2 regions of the Pantoea sp. SGAir0183 genome follow, and region 2 is predicted to be linked to the other one. Evidence: riboswitches for the same ligand, from Rfam matches in the RefSeq annotation. Region 2 holds a riboswitch; the other holds the start of a gene.
The links. A riboswitch is a leader RNA that binds a small molecule or an ion and turns the genes downstream of it on or off. The one in region 2 is predicted to bind fluoride.
Positions count from the first base shown of each region.

Region 1: it holds a riboswitch for fluoride, as region 2 does, so the genes downstream of both, C1N59_RS18365 (DHHA2 domain-containing protein) here and C1N59_RS23190 (DHHA2 domain-containing protein) in region 2, are expected to answer to the same signal.

Region 1 is NZ_CP028053.1:3,942,120-3,949,514, reverse strand. Features, by position in the region: gene eno (phosphopyruvate hydratase) at 1-691, opposite strand, end outside; gene C1N59_RS18370 (universal stress protein) at 707-1,132, opposite strand; gene C1N59_RS18365 (DHHA2 domain-containing protein) at 1,129-2,037, opposite strand; fluoride riboswitch at 2,116-2,185, opposite strand; gene C1N59_RS18360 (uracil-DNA glycosylase family protein) at 2,235-2,834, opposite strand; gene C1N59_RS18355 (TDT family transporter) at 2,831-3,991, opposite strand; gene C1N59_RS18350 (YncE family protein) at 4,143-5,141, opposite strand; partial or broken gene umuC (translesion error-prone DNA polymerase V subunit UmuC) at 5,370-6,422, shown strand; gene C1N59_RS18340 (FRG domain-containing protein) at 6,512-7,395, shown strand, end outside.
Region 2 is NZ_CP028067.1:298-6,619, forward strand. Features, by position in the region: partial or broken gene C1N59_RS23175 (YncE family protein) at 1-156, shown strand, start outside; partial or broken gene C1N59_RS23180 (C4-dicarboxylate ABC transporter) at 412-1,450, shown strand; gene C1N59_RS23185 (uracil-DNA glycosylase family protein) at 1,744-2,043, shown strand; fluoride riboswitch at 2,093-2,162, shown strand; partial or broken gene C1N59_RS23190 (DHHA2 domain-containing protein) at 2,241-3,148, shown strand; partial or broken gene C1N59_RS23195 (universal stress protein) at 3,145-3,568, shown strand; partial or broken gene eno (phosphopyruvate hydratase) at 3,584-4,872, shown strand; partial or broken gene C1N59_RS23205 (2,3-diphosphoglycerate-dependent phosphoglycerate mutase) at 4,916-5,620, shown strand; gene crcB (fluoride efflux transporter CrcB) at 5,623-5,997, shown strand; gene C1N59_RS23215 (VOC family protein) at 6,164-6,322, opposite strand, start outside.

The DNA.
Region 1 (7,395 bases), on a different contig from region 2:
CCTTCTCAATCGCCTGTACGATAAACGCCAGCGGGTCACGGTTCGACGACACGGCGGGCGCAAAACCGCCTTCGTCGCCCACTGCCGCTGAGAGTTTTTTGTCCAGCAGGATCTGGCGCAGCGCCTGGTAGACCTCGCTGCCCTGACGCACGGCCTCGCGCAGCGTGGGTGCCCCGTGTGGCGCTATCATGAACTCCTGGAAGTCCGCGCCCTGACCGCGGGCGTGCACGCCGCCGTTGATGATGTTCATGCACGGCACGGGCAGCAGATTCGCCTGCAGGCCCCCCAGGTAGCGCCACAGCGGCTCGTGCGAGGCCTGTGCCGCCAGCCGGGCCACCGCCAGCGATACGCCCAGAATGGCATTGGCACCCAGGCGACTCTTGTTCTCCGTGCCGTCCAGCATCAGCATGATGTTGTCCAGCTGCCGCTGCTCGCGCACGTCCAGGCCGCGCACGGCTTCGCAGATTTCCGTATTAACCGCCCTGACGGCATCCAGCACGCCTTTGCCGCCAAAACGTTGTGCGTCACCGTCGCGGCGCTCTGCGGCCTCGCGCGACCCGGTGCTGGCCCCGGAAGGCACCGAGGCGCGTGCCATCATCCCGTCCGGGGTCCGGGCCTCAACTTCAACGGTGGGGTTGCCGCGAGAGTCAAGAATTTCCCGGGCGGTCACGTTATCCAGTGTAAAGTGCATAGCGTTTCTCCCGGTTTAGTCATTCAGGTGAGTAATAAGCACATCCACCGTGAGGTGGTTGATGTATTCCGCCGAGCGGGACGTCAGCATTCCCATAAAGCGGTTGCGGTGCCCGGCAAGCACGAGGTCCACGCCCAGCTCATTGATGCACTTCTCCACGTCCTCAAAGCGGCGCATGGTCACCAGCTCCCGCGTGTCTACCGCCTCAGGCACGGAGGCCGCCAGCTCGCTCATAAACGCTTTGGCTTTCAGCACCTCTTCCGACACGACGTCGTCCATCAGGCTGTCGGACACGTAGTTCATTTCCCGGTAGTCGTCGCTGATGTGGGCCAGGGTGATTTTCATGCCGAGCGGCTGCGCCAGCGCGACCGCCCGTTTCAGCAGGAGGGTGCCGTCGTCTTTGTCGTTCACAAGTATCAGTGCGTGGGTGTAGCAGGTCATAATGAACTCCCGTTCTGGTTAAGGCGGGACTCAAGCCACGGCAGAAGCTGTTTTTTGCGGCTGAGCATGCCCGGTACGGAGCAGGAGGCCGCGTTAACGCTCTCCCGCCCGGCGAAGTAAAGCGTTGAAAACCCGGCGCGAATGTCGGTCAACATCAGCACCGTCAGCCCGGCACCCGACTGGTCCGCCAGATACGCCAGGGCAGCGAGCAGGTCGTCCATCACGGGGGCAACCTGTGTCGGTGAGCTGACCTCAATCTGGGCAATGCGCACGTCGGTGCCGGCAATGACGAAGGCCTTGAGGTCCCTGCCCAGCAGCTGCTGGGCGCTGAGGCCGCTGACGTCCGTTTTGGCGGTGAGGAGGTCACGGGCGAAGGCTCTGCGGTTTACGCCGGACAGCACGCCCAGTTCGGTCGCCGAACGGATATCGTCTTCGGTGGTGGTCGGCGAGCGAAGATTCACGGTGTCACTCAGGAGTGCGCCCAGCAGAAGCACGGCGAGCGTCGGGGGCAGCGTGCGGCGCGCTTCAGCGTCCATCAGCAGCCAGAGCAGCGTGGCGCTGCTGCCAACCGGGCGGATATGCACCTCCGGCGGCAGTTGCGTTATCAGCCCGCCCAGCCGGTGGTGGTCAGTGATGCCCACGACGTTGCTCCGGAGCAGGTCGTCAGGCCCCTGCGCCGGCTCGGTGAAATCGACCAGCCACACCCGTTCATCCTGCAGCGGAATAGCGAGCAGCGGCGGCAGCGTAAGACCGGCGGTGTCAAAGATAAAGCGGGTTTCCCGGTTAGCCTCGCCGAGACGCCATGCGCGGGCGTCCATGCCGCGCCCGGTCAGCCAGTGAGCGGTGACGACCGCCGTGCAGATGGCGTCGCTGTCAGGATTGATGTGGCCAAAAACGTGTATCAAGGGTCTCTCCCCGTAAAGGGAAGTACGCAGGCCGGGAGGAAAGTAAGGACGGCCTGACGCACCTCCTGAAAATCAAGAGTCACATCAGGCGTCATCAGCTCCGGAACGGAGCGGTTGGGAAAGGTGGAACGCCATCACCCTGTACTCTGAGTATAGAGCCAGACGGAAAGCCTGTCAGTATTATTCTGCTGGCACCCTCAGCCCGCCAGCGCAGCGCGTGCTTCGCGGAGCACCCGGCGGATGTTTTCCGGCACCGCCGGGCTTGTGCAAAGTGAAAGCGGACTGGGGTGAGGCATCTTCAGCACCGTGACGCCGGGGCACTGATGACTGACCGTCCCGCGGGCCTGAGCCGCTACGGCACCGGCCAGCACCACCACGCGCAGCGCGGGCAGATACGCCAGCACGTCCTCAAGCCAGGCGCAGCCGCTGCGGATGTCCGCCGCTGAGGGCCGTTTCTGCGGCCCGTCGCTGACCCAGGGCACCGTATTCCACAGCACGCTGTCCCGGCGCGCAATACCGGCTTCCGCCAGAAACCGCCCCAGGTTCTGCTGGGCCGGCCCCGGGTTATCCCGCGACACAAACCGGGGTGACGGGCTGCTGCGCGCCGGCGACTGCAGCAGGACGAGCAGTCCGGCCCCGGTCCCGCCGTCGGCCGGATCAAACCACGGCAGCTCCACGCCGTGCTGACGCAGCCCGCTGACCCAGCGATTCAGCGCGGCCACGTGCGGCGCGGTGACTGCCGCGAGGCGTTCCTCGCGTAAAAACGGGTCCAGCAGCGACGTGCAGGTTTCACTCACGGCTTCCGGTCCAGGCCTGCCAGACAGGGGGAAACAAACAGTTTCCCGCTCCATGCCCCGCGCACCGTCTTCACCGCGACCAGCAGCCACATGGCGGCCAGCATGACGACAAGAAGCGCACCGAAGCCTTTAAAGAACGCCAGGTCAACGAGGGTGGACAGCTTCAGCGTGGCGACCGTGTACACGCCCAGCGGGAAGGTAAAGCCCCACCATCCCAGATTGAACGGAATGCCTTCACGGAAGTATCGCACGGTTATCAGCGTGGCCAGCAGCATCCACCACAGGCCGCAGCCCCAGAAGAGAATGCCGGCAACGAACCCCACGCCCTGCGCGATATGACCGATTTCCGGCATGCCCGCCGCGGCAAACACCCCGGGCGCATCTCCGCCGATGACCAGCATCCCCAGCGAGCCGGTACCAATCGGCCCCAGTGCCAGCCAGCTTGAGGCCGCCATGCTTTCGTGTGGTAGCTTGTGCAGCGCCATACGCAGCAGCAGGATGGCGAGGATGCTCAGCGCCACCGGCACCGAGTACGCCCACAGCACGTAGCTGGTAATAATGATGCCGAGCTGCGCGTGGGGGTCGGCAATGTGCGGTGCCAGCAGGCCGCCACTGACTGCCGCAACCTCGGCGGCCACGACCGGCAGTAACCAGACGGCGGTCATCTGGTCAATGCTGTGCTGCTGCCGGGTAAACATCATGTAGGGAATACACACGCCACACAGCAGCGACATCGCCACGTCCAGCCACCACAGGGCGTGCGCTACGGGAATGACGTCAGCCCCCCACCGGGGGAGGCCAAACGCCAGCAGCCCGTTGATGATGGTGGCCATGCCCATCGGGATGGTGCCGAAGAACATGGACACCGTTGAATGGCCAAAGATGCGCTTTGCCTCACCGAAGTACATCACCCAGCGGGCCAGATACATCACGGCAAAGACGCTGAACAGGAAGATGTTAAACATCCAGAGTCCCTCGGCGACGAGGCGTAATCCCGGAACCGGCCAGGGGAACTGCGCCAGAGACAGAGACAGGATACCGGTCCCCATGGTCGCGGCGAACCAGTTAGGCGTGAACTGACGTATGGCCTCTTTCGGGCTGCTCAGCGCGCTCAGCGGGCGCGCTCCGTTATGCAGGGTAAATATTTTATCGTTCATGCCGTAATCTCCTGAGTAGACAGAAAGAGTATAGGCACGTCGGGTTAAATCTTTAAAACAGGTTATTCAGTTAAAATAAACCAGTAAAAGTGGTTAGACTCTCCCACTCCGGGAAGGACCGTCACACCGCCGGAGTGAGGGAAGGACTGAATCAGGCCTGCGGCGGGCTTTTAATCGTGGCCGTGACGCGGTTCTGTTTCAGGTCAACGACCGCAATGCTGAGGTCTTTATTCAGCACCCACGCGCGGGCACCGTCTTTGCTGAAAACGATGGCCTGACGGGGCGCATCCAGTCCGGTAACGGTGGAGACCACCTTACCGGCGGCGGTATCAATAACGGAGAGGCTGTTGTCGCCCAGGTTGCCGCTGTAAACATAGCGGTTATCCGGCGTCAGGGCGGCACCGTAAGGATCCTGCCCCACGGGAATGGTTGCCGTAATGGCGAGCTTCTGCGTGTCAACCACGGCGATGGTGTTGCTGCCGCTGTTAGCCGCGTACAGTGTGCGGCCGTCGGCGCTGACTGAAATGGCGCGCAGCTTGCTGAAGCCTGTTATCTCGCCGCGAATCTCGCCCGTTACGGCGTCAACCAGGGTAATTTTATCGCCCTTAAAGTTAGTGACGTAGACGGTTTTGCCGTCCGGGCTGATTTTTATGCCCTGACGGGGCTGGGCAAAACCCGTCACGACCGCAACGGGCCGGTTGTGCGTCAGGTCATACACCGAGAGCGTGCTGGCGGCCTCGTTATTCACATACAGGCGCTGACCGTCACGGCTGATAGCTGTGCCGAATGCCCCGGGCCCCAGCGGCAGCGAGGTCTCCACATCAAGCGTCCCGGTGCTGATTTTTCTGACCACGCCGAGGCTGCTGTCTGAAAGATATACGGCCTTCCCGTCGGGGGAGAAAAGCGCATTGCGGGGCGTGACGTATCCCTTCAGCACCTTTCTGACTTTCCCGGCAGCCAGGTCGTAGACCACCACCTCAGAGCGCTCACTGTAGGACGCCACCGCCGTTTTCTCATCGGGACTGACAGCAAGGGAATTGTTGTGGATATCGCCGTCAAACGTCCAGCGTTCCTCTGCGGCACCGGCGAGGGTGCTGATAAGAAGAAACGCCACCGCGGTCAGTCCCGGGATCCTGTATTTTTTTATCATCATTTTTCCTGCATTGGGGTGGGTAAGGGATAAGACTCATTGCCCGATTGAGGGCTTCAGAGTAAGCGTGGCAGATTAAATCCTGGCGGGGAAATCGATTTTCCGACTATGTCTTACCACCCTCAACCTTCCCCCCTGTCAGTAAGCATACTGAGGTAGTTCAAGGCTGAATAATTCCTGTTCAGAAAATAAACTTCAGAGGAATGGTAACTGATTTTTTTTGTTTAAATTGCATTCCACATAAACGCCTCGATGTCGAACAGGGTAATGAGCGTTTTAGAGGCTCTGTCACCTCGCGTGGAACAGTATTCGATTGATGAGATGTTTCTGGACGTTCGTGGAATCGATTTTTGCACGGATTTCGAGACGTTTGGCCGCGAAGTACGGCGCAGTGTGCGTGAACATACCGGCCTTACGGTTGGGGTCGGTATAGGCAAAACCAAAACGCTTGCAAAATCAGCCCAGTGGAGCAGCAAGGAGTGGCCCCAGTTTGGCGGCGTGCTGGCCGTCACATCGCACGTCCGGGCTGAGAAGATGCTGGCCCGCCAGCCCGTTGAGGAGGTCTGGGGAGTCGGCAGGCGCATAGCCAAAAAACTGAACAGCATGGGAATTACAACCGCACTGGAGCTCGCCCGCGCCAATTCTGCAATGATCCGTAAACACTTCAGCGTGGTACTGGAGCGAACGGTGCGTGAGCTGAACGGCGAGAGCTGTATCAGTCTGGAAGAGGCACCGCCGGCGAAGCAGCAGATCGTGTGCTCCCGTTCTTTTGGCGAAAGGGTCACCGAGTATGAACACATGAGGCAGGCAATCTGTCAGCATGCCGAACGGGCGGCCGTAAAATTGAGAGGGGAAAAGCAATACTGCAGACAGGTTTGTGCCTTCATCAAAACCTCACCTTTTTCGCCCGGGGAGACTTACTACGGTAACGTGGCTTCAGAGACACTGATGTCGCCCAGTCAGGATTCCAGAGACATTATAGAGGCTGCAATAAGAGCACTTGATCGGGTGTGGATAAGCGGCCATCGCTATGCCAAAGCAGGCGTTATGCTGAACGACTTCACTCCCTCAGGTGTTGCCCAGCTCAACCTCTTCGACGAAGTTCAACCCAGAGCGAACAGCAAGCCTCTGATGCAGGTGATTGACCATATAAATCAGACCGGGATGGGGAATATCTGGTTTGCCGGCCGAGGAATAGCGCCGGCATGGCAGATGAAGCGCGAAATGTTGTCCCCAGCCTATACCACACGCTGGAGTGAAATACCCATAGCCAGGCTTTGACCGAACCAAATGGATCGACATTTCTCAGATATACTCTTTATTAATTCTTTCAAATTTGGGTATGGATAATAACTTTTAGAGGTTTATTTATGAGTGAAATGATTTTTAGCAAGCATTTTGATAAAGCTGAAGAGTTGATGAGTGCCTTGTCGCCATGGTCAAATTTTTACAGGGATAACAACCTCAGTATGTTTATTTTTAGAGGGCAAGGAAATTCAGAGTATAAACTAACACCATATGCCTTAAGAGAAACAGTTCAAAAAGAAATGATTAATAAAACTAAAATTTTTTTGGAGGTGCATCCGGGTGATGCTATTTCTCAGTGCATTTCGCCTATAATTGAATATCAACTTATAAGAGACTTTTATCGTCAAGCAGACATGCAGGGCTTACAGTTACCCGCCTCCAGAACCCTGCGCAATATTTTATACGAAAAAACCGAGTTGGACACCATGTCTGAATGGGACCCAGATGCAATCTGGTTGCCTGAAGACATGTTGGAAGCGGCGGCTTTAGCACAGCACTATGGTGTACCAACTCGCCTGCTTGACTGGAGCTACAGTCCTTTTGTAGCTGCTTTTTTTGCTACTGCTCCTGCTCTGGAAGGTCTTAATACAGGCTTTAGAAAGGATGGTAGTTTATGTATTTGGGGGCTTAATACCCAGACGGTTAGTACCATGCACAAAGCTTACAAGCACTCAAAAAATGGTATGAATTCTTATCTATTTCCTGAGTTTCCGTTAAAAATAATTACCCCGCCCTATAATGGCAATCCCAATTTAGCGGCACAACAAGGTCTGTTCACTCACTGGGCAACCAAACCCGGTAATATTAGAATGCTAGCTAATAACAATGCCCCGAAAGATGATTACGGGAATGATTTAGTAGGACAAATAGAAAATTACAATAATTCTTTAGGGTTTGTTGGAATTAATAACACGATTCTTAAATTGACATTGCCTAATACCGAGGC
Region 2 (6,322 bases):
TGGTCTCCACCGTTACCGGACTGGATGCGCCCGTCCAGCCATCGTTCAGCAAACGGTGTGCCCGCGCGTGGGTGCTGAATAAGACCTCAGCATTGCGGTCGTTGACCTGAAAAGAACCGCGTCACGGCCACGATTAAAAGCCCGCCGCAGGCCTGATTCAGTCCTTCCCTCACTCCGGCGGTGTGACGGTCCTTCCGGAGTGGGAGAGTCTAACCTTTTACTGGTTATTTTAACTGAATAACCTGTTTTAAAGATTTAACCCGACGTGCCTATACTCTTTCTGTCTACTCAGGAGATTACGGCATGAACGATAAAATATTTACCCTGCATAACGGAGCGCGCCCGCTGAGCGCGCTGAGCAGCCCGAAAGAGGCCATACGTCAGTTCACGCCTAACTGGTTCGCCGCGACCATGGGGACCGGTATCCTGTCTCTGTCTCTGGCGCAGTTCCCCTGGCCGGTTCCGGGATTACGCCTCGTCGCCGAGGGACTCTGGATGTTTAACATCTTCCTGTTCAGCGTCTTTGCCGTGATGTATCTGGCCCGCTGGGTGATGTACTTCGGTGAGGCAAAGCGCATCTTGGCCATTCAACGGTGTCCATGTTCTTCGGCACCATCCCGATGGGCATGGCCACCATCATCAACGGGCTGCTGGCGTTGGGCCTCCCCCGGTGGGGCTGACGTCTATCCCGTAGCGCACGCCCTGTGGTGGCTGGACGTGCGATGTCGCTGCTGTGTGGCGTGTTATCCCTACATGATGTTTACCCGGCAGCAGCACAGCATTGACCAGATGACCGCCGTCTGGTTACTGCCGGTCGTGGCCGCCGAGGTTGCGGCAGTCAGTGGCGGCCTGCTGCACCGCACATTGCCGACCCCCACGCGCAGCTCGGCATCATTATTACCAGCTACGTGCTGTGGGCGTACTCGTGCCGGTGGCGCTGAGCATCCCGCCATCCTGCTGCTGCGTATGGCGCTGCACAAGCTACCACACGAAAGCATGGCGGCCTCAAGCTGGCTGGCACTGGGCCGATTGGTACCGGCTCGCTGGGATGCTGGTCATCGGCGGAGATGCGCCCGGGTGTTTGCCGCGGCGGGCATGCCGGAAATCGGTCATATCGCGCAGGCGTGGGGTTCGTTGCCGGCATTCTCTTCTGGGGCTGCGGCCTGTGGTGGATGCTGCTGGCCACGCTGATAACCGTGCGATACTTCCGTGAAGGCATTCCGTTCAATCTGGGATGGTGGGGCTTTACCTTCCGCTGGGCGTGTACACGGTCGCCACGCTGAAGCTGTCCACCCTCGTTGACCTGGCGTTCTTTAAAGGCTTCGGTGCGCTTCTTGTCGTCATGCTGGCCGCCATGTGGCTGCTGGTCGCGGTGAAGACGGTGCGCGGGGCATGGAGCGGGAAACTGTTTGTTTCCCCCTGTCTGGCAGGCCTGGACCGGAAGCCGTGAGTGAAACCTGCACGTCGCTGCTGGACCCGTTTTACGCGAGGAACGCCTCGCGGCAGTCACCGCGCCGCACGTGGCCGCGCTGAATCGCTGGGTCAGCGGGCTGCGTCAGCACGGCGTGGAGCTGCCGTGGTTTGATCCGGCCGACGGCGGGACCGGGGCCGGACTGCTCGTCCTGCTGCAGTCGCCGGCGCGCAGCAGCCCGTCACCCCGGTTTGTGTCGCGGGATAACCCGGGGCCGGCCCAGCAGAACCTGGGCGGTTTCTGGCGGAAGCCGGTATTGCGCGCCGGACAGCGTGCTGTGGAATACGGTGCCCTGGGTCAGCGACGGGCCGCAGAAACGGCCCTCAGCGGCGGACATCCGCAGCGGCTGCGCCTGGCTTGAGGACGTGCTGGCGTATCTGCCCGCGCTGCGCGTGGTGGTGCTGGCCGGTGCCGTAGCGGCTCAGGCCCGCGGGACGGTCAGTCATCAGTGCCCCGGCGTCACGGTGCTGAAGATGCCTCACCCCAGTCCGCTTTCACTTTGCACAAGCCCGGCGGTGCCGGAAAACATCCGCCGGGTGCTCCGCGAAGCACGCGCTGCGCTGGCGGGCTGAGGGTGCCAGCAGAATAATACTGACAGGCTTTCCGTCTGGCTCTATACTCAGAGTACAGGGTGATGGCGTTCCACCTTTCCCAACCGCTCCGTTCCGGAGCTGATGACGCCTGATGTGACTCTTGATTTTCAGGAGGTGCGTCAGGCCGTCCTTACTTTCCTCCCGGCCTGCGTACTTCCCTTTACGGGGAGAGACCCTTGATACACGTTTTTGGCCACATCAATCCTGACAGCGACGCCATCTGCACGGCGGTCGTCACCGCTCACTGGCTGACCGGGCGCGGCATGGACGCCCGCGCATGGCGTCTCGGCGAGGCTAACCGGGAAACCCGCTTTATCTTTGACACCGCCGGTCTTACGCTGCCGCCGCTGCTCGCTATTCCGCTGCAGGATGAACGGGTGTGGCTGGTCGATTTCACCGAGCCGGCGCAGGGGCCTGACGACCTGCTCCGGAGCAACGTCGTGGCATCACTGACCACCACCGGCTGGGCGGGCTGATAACGCAACTGCCGCCGGAGGTGCATATCCGCCCGGTTGGCAGCAGCGCCACGCTGCTCTGGCTGCTGATGGACGCTGAAGCGCGCCGCACGCTGCCCCCGACGCTCGCCGTGCTTCTGCTGGGTGCACTCCTGAGTGACACCGTGAATCTTCGCTCGCCGACCACCACCGAAGACGATATCCGTTCGGCGACCGAACTGGGCGTGCTGTCCGGCGTAAACCGCAGAGCCTTCGCCCGTGACCTCCTCACCGCCAAAACGGACGTCAGCGGCCTCAGCGCCCAGCAGCTGCTGGGCAGGGACCTCAAGGCCTTCGTCATTGCCGGCACCGACGTGCGCATTGCCCAGATTGAGGTCAGCTCACCGACACAGGTTGCCCCCGTGATGGACGACCTGCTCGCTGCCCTGGCGTATCTGGCGGACCAGTCGGGTGCCGGGCTGACGGTGCTGATGTTGACCGACATTCGCGCCGGGTTTTCAACGCTTTACTTCGCCGGGCGGGAGAGCGTTAACGCGGCCTCCTGCTCCGTACCGGGCATGCTCAGCCGCAAAAAACAGCTTCTGCCGTGGCTTGAGTCCCGCCTTAACCAGAACGGGAGTTCATTATGACCTGCTACACCCACGCACTGATACTTGTGAACGACAAAGACGACGGCACCCTCCTGCTGAAACGGGCGGTCGCGCTGGCGCAGCCGCTCGGCATGAAAATCACCCTGGCCCACATCAGCGACGACTACCGGGAAATGAACTACGTGTCCGACAGCCTGATGGACGACGTCGTGTCGGAAGAGGTGCTGAAAGCCAAAGCGTTTATGAGCGAGCTGGCGGCCTCCGTGCCTGAGGCGGTAGACACGCGGGAGCTGGTGACCATGCGCCGCTTTGAGGACGTGGAGAAGTGCATCAATGAGCTGGCGTGGACCTCGTGCTTGCCGGCACCGCAACCGCTTTATGGGAATGCTGACGTCCCGCTCGGCGGAATACATCAACCACCTCACGGTGGATGTGCTTATTACTCACCTGAATGACTAAACCGGGAGAAACGCTATGCACTTTACACTGGATAACGTGACCGCCCGGGAAATTCTTGACTCTCGCGGCAACCCCACCGTTGAAGTTGAGGCCCGGACCCCGGACGGGATGATGGCACGCGCCTCGGTGCCTTCCGGGGCCAGCACCGGGTCGCGCGAGGCCGCAGAGCGCCGCGACGGTGACGCACAACGTTTTGGCGGCAAAGGCGTGCTGGATGCCGTCAGGGCGGTTAATACGGAAATCTGCGAAGCCGTGCGCGGCCTGGACGTGCGCGAGCAGCGGCAGCTGGACAACATCATGCTGATGCTGGACGGCACGGAGAACAAGAGTCGCCTGGGTGCCAATGCCATTCTGGGCGTATCGCTGGCGGTGGCCCGGCTGGCGGCACAGGCCTCGCACGAGCCGCTGTGGCGCTACCTGGGGGGCCTGCAGGCGAATCTGCTGCCCGTGCCGTGCATGAACATCATCAACGGCGGCGTGCACGCCCGCGGTCAGGGCGCGGACTTCCAGGAGTTCATGATAGCGCCACACGGGGCACCCACGCTGCGCGAGGCCGTGCGTCAGGGCAGCGAGGTCTACCAGGCGCTGCGCCAGATCCTGCTGGACAAAAAACTCTCAGCGGCAGTGGGCGACGAAGGCGGTTTTGCGCCCGCCGTGTCGTCGAACCGTGACCCGCTGGCGTTTATCGTACAGGCGATTGAGAAGGCGGGATACAGGCCCGGAGAGGACATCAGCATCTGCATGGACCCTGCCTCAAGTGAGTTTTTCGCTGACGGTCAGTATCATCTGCGCACCGAGGGCAGCGCGCTGAGCGCGGCGGAAATGACGGCATACTACGGCGAGCTGATGGACCAGTTTCCGGTCATCCTGCTGGAAGACGGCCTGGCCGAGGACGACTGGGCGGGCTGGAAGCATCTGCACCAGCAGCTTGCGGGCAGGGCCGAGCTGGTTGGTGACGACCTGTTTGTAACCAACGTGAAGTACATCCAGCGCGGCATTGACGAAAACCTCGCCAGCGCCGCGCTGATCAAGCTCAATCAGATAGGCTCGCTCAGCGAAACGCTGGACGCCGTGGCTCTCTGCCAGCGGCACGGCTGGGGTGCGTTCATGTCTCACCGCAGCGGGGAAACCACGGACACGTTCCTTGCCGATCTGACGGTGGCCCTGCGCGCGGGACACCTGAAAACCGGCGCGCCGTGCCGCGGCGAACGCGTGGAAAAGTACAACCAGCTGATGCGCATTGAGCAGGCGCTGGGTGAGGACGCGCACTACGCGGGCTTCATGCGTTTGTGCGCCGCACGTAACACATCCGCCGGACGGTCCCCGTCCGGCAAAGAAGGAATGCCTGTGGCCCCTGCAACGCTGATCCTCCTGCGGCACGGCGAAAGCCAGTGGAACCGGGAAAACCGTTTTACCGGCTGGACGGACGTGCCGCTGACGGTCAGGGGCGGCAGGAGGCCGACCGGGCCGGTGACGCGCTGCGGGCAGCGGGCCTTATGCCCGACCGTGTCTTCACCTCGGTGATGACACGCTGCGTTCACACGGTCTGGCGGGTGCTGGACCGTCTTGACCGAAGCTGGACGCCCGTGGAAAAGAGCTGGCGACTGAACGAGCGCCACTACGGTGCGCTGCAGGGCTGAACAAGGACGACGCTGCCCGGATGATGGGGAAGAGACCGTCCGGCTATGGCGCAAAAGCTTCAGCGGCATTCCGCCCGCAGACGCGGAGGCTCCGGCGCAGCTGCGTCGGGATCTGCGCTATCGCCGCGTTGCGCTGGCCGACCTGCCTGCAACGGAAAGCCTGGAAATGACCCTGCGTCGCGTCATGCCATACTGGCACCACGTTGTGGTGCCACAGCTGCGCTGCGGAAGTACCGTTCTGATTGTGGCGCACGGCAACACGCTGCGCGCCCTGACCATCTTTCTGAACGGCATGCCCCACGACAGCGTGGCACAGCTGCACATACCGACCGGCGTGCCGGTTGTATATGAAATGGATACGGCCGCACAGGTCGTGTGCCGTTATGTTCTGAATATTAAAAAAAAGGAGTGAACGTGAATCAGCTTTTTGCCGTCATCACCGGCGGTGCTTTAGGGTGTGTTATCCGCTGGCAGCTGGGCGCGCGCCTGAACGCGTTTTTTCCGGACCTGCCGCCGGGGACGCTGCTGGTCAACCTGCTGGGTGGATTTATCATCGGGGCGGCGCTGGCGTATTTTCTGCGCCATCCCGGCCTCGATCCGGCCTGGCGGCTGCTCATTACCACCGGGCTGTGTGGCGGAATGACGACCTTCTCCACATTCTCAGCTGAGGTTTTTGCCCTGCTGCAGTCAGGCAGCTATGCCTGGGCAGCCGCCTCGGTGCTGATACACGTGCTGGGTTCGCTGGCCATGACGGCGGCCGGATTTTATATCATGACGCTGTGTGGTTAACCCGGACCGTACGGCCTCTATCCAGGGGAGACCTCAGTGCAGCGACCGCTGCACTGAGGTCAGACAGTTCAGTATATTGTTCAGAAGCGCTCTCTGCGGGCCTGATCCGACAGGGTTTACGCCTGTAAGGCTTCCCCTAAATCCGGGACACTGTCGTGACAGAGTTTCAGGTCTGCCTGTTCTGGTAAAGGTCCCAGCGATTGCCATAGATGTCCTCAAACACGACAACCATTCCGTATTCTTCCTCGCGCGGCTCCTGACAGAAGTGGACGCCTTTTGCCTTCATAGCATTGTAGTCGCGCCAGAAGTCGTCGGTCTGCAGGAA